2 regions of the Collinsella sp. AF16-8 genome follow, and region 1 is predicted to be linked to the other one. Evidence: riboswitches for the same ligand, from Rfam matches in the RefSeq annotation. Region 1 holds a riboswitch; the other holds the start of a gene.
What was found. Region 1 has a riboswitch for thiamine pyrophosphate ahead of thiM (hydroxyethylthiazole kinase). Riboswitches for the same ligand answer to the same signal wherever they lie in the genome.
Positions count from the first base shown of each region.

Region 2: another riboswitch for thiamine pyrophosphate. It lies ahead of thiC (phosphomethylpyrimidine synthase ThiC); the one in region 1 lies ahead of thiM (hydroxyethylthiazole kinase).

Region 1 covers NZ_QRXX01000004.1:101,613-105,018, forward strand. The annotation lists gene DWW73_RS05000 (LysR family transcriptional regulator) at 1-299, opposite strand, end outside; gene DWW73_RS05005 (HAD-IIB family hydrolase) at 310-1,218, opposite strand; TPP riboswitch at 1,382-1,492, shown strand; gene thiM (hydroxyethylthiazole kinase) at 1,544-2,383, shown strand; gene DWW73_RS05015 (thiamine-binding protein) at 2,387-2,728, shown strand; gene DWW73_RS05020 (thiamine phosphate synthase) at 2,725-3,406, shown strand, end outside.
Region 2 covers NZ_QRXX01000009.1:85,474-88,879, forward strand. The annotation lists gene DWW73_RS08670 (YaaA family protein) at 1-687, shown strand, start outside; gene DWW73_RS08675 (hypothetical protein) at 728-1,243, opposite strand; TPP riboswitch at 1,307-1,422, shown strand; gene thiC (phosphomethylpyrimidine synthase ThiC) at 1,415-2,749, shown strand; gene thiD (bifunctional hydroxymethylpyrimidine kinase/phosphomethylpyrimidine kinase) at 2,928-3,406, shown strand, end outside.

The DNA of each region.
Region 1 (3,406 bases):
GAATAATGCTGGCAGCTCACACTAAAGTGCGGCACCTGCTCGGATGCGCCCTTGTACTTGCCCTCGAGCAGGTCGGCCTGGTCGAGCACCTGGCGCGCATAGCCCAAGAAGGTCTCGCCTTCCTCGGACACAACGACGCCCTTGTTAGTGCGCTCAAAGATATGCACACCCATCTCGTTTTCGAGATCGCGAATCGACGCGGTAATCGAAGGCTGCGACACAAAGAGCCGGCGCGAGGCCTCGGTGATGCTGCCGCATTCGGCAACCTTTACAACATATCTGAGCTGTTGAAGCTTCATGATGGCCTCCCTAGACGTCCGCGAAACCCGAACCCGCCGCATCTGCCTGACGCATAAACGACGGCATCTCCCCCGTCGCGGCGCAGGCGGCAATCTGATGCAGAGCCCCGGCAACCGCATCGTCTGCCGCAGCGCCGATATGCCAGCGCGCGGCAGCCGTGACGGCCTCGTTGGCATTGGCGACTGCAACGGAGTTGGGGACGGCACCGATCATGGGCAGGTCGTTATCGGAATCGCCAAATACGGCCACCTCGTCGGACGTCAGGTCCAAAGCGCGCGCCAGCTCCAGCGCAGCGCAACCCTTGTCCCAACCTGCTGGAAGAATGTCGAACAGGCGCACACGATTGTTGGGAAACACGAGCGAGAGTTCCGGCACCTCAGCGGCAACGCGCTCGCGTAGCTCCGCGAGCTCCTCACGCGAACGAGCACTCCAGATATTCGCCTTGAACACCGACGCGTCATCGACGACAGGACGGCACGGGGCCTCTTCGCCCTTGAGCCATGCGTTGCCGCCCGACTCCATGGCGCGGCGCACGCGCTCGGGGTCGCTCGTCACACAATAGGCATCGTTGCCCCAAAAGTCATCACCCAGGCCGTAGACCTTCAGATACGTATCGTCGGTCTCTTGCTCCAAGTAGTCAGCCAAGCGCATAAGGGCGGCGTTGTCAGTCGCATGCGAGGCTACCACCTCGCCGTCCACAAACATGACCTGGCCGTTGCAGAACGCGCCGGTCGAGAAGCACTCGGCGCGATTGCGGAACATCCAGCCCATCGCGGACGGTTGACGGCCCGAAACCGGGCCAAAGTGCAGGCCCGCCGCCTGCATGGCATGAATGCCCTCGATGGCATAATCGCTGGCGCCGTCGCGCCCGGCCGGAATCAGCGTATCGTCCATATCGGTCAGCACAAGTTTGATCATAGAGCCCCCTCGGTCATTCTTAATCCCGTCTATTGTACCGACCTGCCAAAAAGAGACAGGTTTATATTGGCAGGTTTTATCTGGGAAAACGCAAAGCCCCAGTTTTTACCTGCCAAAATAAACCTGTCCCTTTTTGGCAGGTGCGCTAGTATAGGAAACAACAGATTCGATGCGGGAGTGCCGGCGGTGCAAACCACAAGGCTGAGAGGGCATGGGGCCCAATCCTTTGAACCTGTCAGTTAATGCTGGCGTAGGGAGCATGCCGCCTTTTTAGGGGCGCTGTCTATGCACAGCGCCCCTTTTCTATGCCAAGGAGGCATGTGCAGTGATCGATTCGAAACAGCTCAAGCAAAACGTGGTCAAGGCAGTGGAGAAGATTCGCGCCACCAATCCGATGGCGGGCTCCATCACCAACACGGTGACGATTGACTTTGTCGCCAACGCGCAGCTCGCCGTGGGCGGATCGGCCGCCATGGTCTATCTGCCCGACGAGGGCGAGGCGCTCGTTGCCGGCGGCGGCGCCATCTATCTGAACATGGGCACACTCTTCCCCATCTACGAGCAGACGATTCCCCGCGCGGCCAAGGCGGCACACGACGCCGGCAAGCCCTGGGTGCTCGATCCGGTGGGCCTGGGCATCGGCAGCCTGCGCACCCAACTGGTAGGCGAACTCAAGCAGTACAAACCCGCCATCGTGCGCGGCAATGCCTCCGAGATTATCGCGCTCGCCGGCCTGTGGGGCCTTGAGGGCGAAGCGGCCGATCTGAGTCGCGTGCGCGGTGTCGATACCACCGACACGGTAGACGCCGCCCGCGGCGCCGCCGTGGCGCTCGCCCGCTACACCGGCGGCGCCGTTGTGGTCTCGGGCGAAGTCGACCTGATTACCGACGGCACGACCGTGGCCAAGTCCCACGGCGGCAGCCCGCTCATGTCCAAAATCACCGGCTGCGGTTGCTCGCAGGGCGGCGTGCTGGCCGTGTATGCCTGCGCCGCCGACCCGTTTACGGCGGCCATCTGCGGCACGGGCGTCTACAACGTTGCCGGCACGCGTGCCGCCGCCGTCGCCGATGCCCCGGCAAGCTTTAAGGTCGCCTTTATCGACGAGCTCTACCGCGCGACCGCCCAGAACATTGCCGATAACCAACTCGAGCTCGAGGAGGCATAAGCCATGTCCGAGTCCGTAACCAATGCCGGCATGAACACACTCGTCGCCGTGGCCATCGCCCCGTGCGGCACCGGCGACGAGCTGTCCGCCGAGGTCGCCGAGGTCGTGCGCGTCATTCGCGAGAGCGGCCTTCCCAACCGCACCACCTCGATGTTCACCGAGATCGAGGGCGACTGGGACGAGGTCATGCAGGTCGTACGCGACGCAACCTTTGTGTTGGCGAGCAAGGGCATCCGCACCGAAGTCGTGCTCAAAGCCGATATTCGACCCGGATTTACCGACACCATGACCGGCAAACTCGAACGCATGGAAGCGCAAATCAAAAAGCAGGAGGAAGCACGATGAGCATCCGCGACAACCTTGATATCTCTGCCTATCTGGTACTCGGCCCCGAAAACACCCTCGGGCGACCCGTGGGCGATGTGGTGGCTCAGGCGCTCGACGCCGGATTTACCTGCATCCAGGTGCGCTCCAAGGTGGCAAGCGCCCGCGAGATCATCGCACTGACGGGCGATGCCGCCCAGGCCATCGCCCAGGCCGGCAAAACCGGGCAGGTCGCGCTGCTGATCGACGACCGCCTTGACTGCGTACTTGCCGCACGCGAGCAGGGTATTGCCGTCGACGGCGTGCACGTGGGCCAGAGCGACATCCCCGTCGAGGTCTGCCGCAAACTTTTGGGCCCCGATGCCATCGTGGGTCTTTCGGCCCGCTGCGAGGAGATGCTCGAGTACGTCAAGACCGCCGACATGAGCCTGGTCGATTACCTGGGCGTAGGCCCGCTCCACGAGACCGAAACCAAGCGCGACTGCGGACGTGCGGCAGATGGCTCCATCATCACCAAGAGCTTTGAGGACCTGGCCGCCCTCCATGCGGCAAGCCCCGTCCCCATTGTGGTGGGCGGCGGCGTCAAGACGGCCGATCTGCCGCAACTCAAGTCCACCGGCGTCGACGGCTTCTTTGTGGTGAGCGCTGTCTGCAGCGCCGACGACCCCTACGCCGCAGCCGAGGAGCTCATCGATACCT
Region 2 (3,406 bases), on a different contig from region 1:
GAGCGGAATGAAGGCAGCGACAGCCTGCAGGCGCTATGGAACGTGAGTGACAAACTGCTGGGGCCTTGCCTCAACACCCTGCATGAGTTCGGGCCCATCCTGAAAAACGGCGATCTCGACAATCCCGCACTCGCCTGTCACCTCTCCCCTGCCGTCATGTCCTACCACGGCATTCAATACCAGAGCATGGCGCCCGAGGTGATGGATTCCGCGCAGCTCGCATGGCTGCAAAGCCACCTGTGGATCCTCTCTGGCCTCTACGGGTGCGTTCGCCCCTTTCATGCCGTCGAACCATATCGGCTGGAGATGGGCGCGAAGCTCGCCGTTGACGATGCCCGAGACCTCTATGCGTTTTGGAGCGACAAGCTCGCGCGGGCTATCGCCCCGGCAGGCTCAAACACCACGATCGTCAACCTCGCCAGCGTAGAGTACGCCAAAGCCGTTCTGCCCCATCTCGCGGGCGACGCCACGGTCGTCACGTGTCTCTTTGGCGAAGGCATCCGCAACGGCAAGCCCATCCAGCGCTCGACCGCCAGCAAAAAGGCACGTGGTTCCATGGTGCGCTGGATGGCAGAAAACAAGCTCGAGGATGTAAGCGGGCTCACCGCGTTTGACGTTGGTTATCGTCACTTTCCCGAGCTTTCAAATAAGAACACTTTGGTCTTCCTGAACGAACAGACCTTGTAGGACCACCGCTACTTTTGAATGTGCTGCCTAGGCACGGCGTCTATTCCGCCAAGCCGTCGGCTTTGGCAACTTCGTTTGTCGAGCCATCTTGGTAGGTAATCTTAACGTGCTCTACCTCGGACACCGCAGCACCCGATGGGGGCTCCAAGCGCCATTCCGTCAGCGCGATATCCATAGTCGTAGGCACGTCGCCCTGATTCTTGAGCTTCACCGTCAGCGTTTTGAGCGCCGCATCATACGTCACGCGTTCGATTTCCTCACCAGGAATAGACCCACCGCTCAGCTGAAGCTGGACAAATCCATCGCGCGAATACCAATAGTCGCCCGGCGCGGCAACGGTATTGCCGCCCGTAACCTTCACTGTCATGATCGGCAGGGCATCGTCGGCCTCGAACTCCCATGCTGCGCCGCCGTGACCGCCAAACGTCCAGATACAAAAGGCAATCACCAGCACGGCAAGCACCGCAAAACCAATCGCGACAAGGCCATGGTGCGCACGGCTTTCCTCGGCCGATACATCCCATTGCGTCTCTCGATATAGATGCTTGTCTTCCATGTTCGCCTCCCCACAGGCACGCTCGTTATGCCAATCGTACCCATTCGAGCTATACTTGAGCCCATTACATAAACGGGGAGCTTGCAGGACAAGACGGCAGGCTGAGACTGGGCGCGCCCGCCCTGACCCGCAAACCTGATATGGGTAATGCCAACGAAGGGAGCCGTGCCAATGAGCACACAGACCGAGCCCAAGCTCGTCACGCAAATCGACTTCGCCCGCGCCGGGCAGATCACGCCGCAGATGAAGGAAGTCGCCGAGCGCGAGCATCGCGACCCCGAGTACATCCGCGAGCGCGTGGCCGACGGCCGCATCGCCATTCCCGCCAACATCGTGCATATCAAAAAGGGCATGCGCGCCTTTGGTGTCGGCGAGGGCCTGTCCACCAAGGTCAACGTCAACCTGGGCATCTCGGGCGACAAGGCCGATGCCGCCGAGGAATGGAAGAAGGTCAAGATCGCCGAGGACTTTGGCGCCGACGCCATCATGGACCTTTCCAACTCGGGCAAAACGCGCCAGTTCCGCCAGCAGCTCATCGACGAGACGCCGCTCATGGTGGGCACCGTCCCCATGTACGACGCCATCGGCTACATGGAAAAGCCGCTGGTCAAGCTGACCAAGGACGACCTGTTCGAGGTCGTGCGCGCGCACGCCGAGGATGGCGTGGACTTTATGACCATCCACTGCGGCATCAACAAGTCGGTCACCAAGACCTTTAAGGAGACCGGCCGCCTGATGAACATCGTCAGTCGCGGCGGCTCGCTACTGTTTGGCTGGATGGAGGTCACCGGCAACGAAAACCCCTTCTACGAGTACTTTGACGAGCTGCTCGAGATTTGCCACGAGTACGACGTGACGATTTCGCTCGGCGACTCCTGCCGCCCGGGCTGCCTCTACGACTCCAACGATGCCACCGAGACCGCTGAGATGATCGAGCTGGGCAAGCTGTGCAAGCGCGCTTGGGCCGCCGGCGTCCAGGTCATGGTCGAGGGCCCGGGTCACATGGCGCTCGACGAGATCGCCGCCAACATGAAACTGCAGAAGCGCCTGTGCCACAATGCCCCGTTCTATGTGCTCGGGCCGCTGGTGACCGATATCGGCGTGGGTTACGACCACATCACCGCTGCCATCGGCGGCGCCATCTCCGCCAGCTCCGGTGCCGACTTCCTGTGCTACGTGACGCCGGCCGAGCACCTGTGCCTGCCCAACGCCCAGGACGTGCTCGATGGCCTCATGGCCACTAAGATTGCCGCGCACGCCGCCGATATCGCCAAGAAGGTGCCGCACGCCCGCGACATGGACGACAAGATGGGCCAGGCACGCCGCAAGCTCGACTGGGATGCCATGTGGAAGTGTGCTCTCGACCCGGTCACCGGCAAGAAACGCTACGAAGAATCCCCCGCCGCCACCGAGGGCACCTGCACCATGTGCGGCAAGATGTGCGCCGTCCGCACCGTTAACAAGGTGTTCGAAGGCACGACGATCGACCTCGGCATGGAGGACTAACTCGTCACCGGAGCCACAATCGGTAACATGGTGTTCTTCAATTGTTGACGTGTGAACATTTGCTTACATTTGCGTAAAGATTGCATCGCCCGCCCGGGTTCGACATAGAGTCGGCCCGGGCATCTTTATAATGCTGGCTTAAAGACCCATTTGATTCCGACCGAACAAGGGAGCAAACATGGATCGCAGTAAGGTACCTGCCGTCCTGTCCATCGCAGGATCCGATTCCAGCGGTGGCGCCGGCATTCAGGCCGACATCAAGACCATCACGGCGCACCGCCTGTATGCCGAGACGGCCATCACCGCCATCACCGCACAAAACACGCTCGGTGTCACCGCCGTGCAGAATATCTCCCCTGATATCGTCGCTGCGCAGATCGACGCCGTATTTGACGATATCCGCCCCAGCGCCGTCAAGATCGGCATGGTTTCCTCTGCCGAGATTATCGAGGTTATCGCCGACCGCCTGAGCGCCCGGAACGCGACAAACGTGGTCGTCGACCCCGTCATGGTAGCCACCTCGGGCGCACGGCTGATTGCCGAAGATGCCGCCGAGGCGCTCACCCGCCGCCTGTTCCCACTAGCAACCGTCATCACGCCCAATATTCCCGAGGCCATGGCCCTGCTTGACTACGAGGTCGACTCCGAGCGCACACA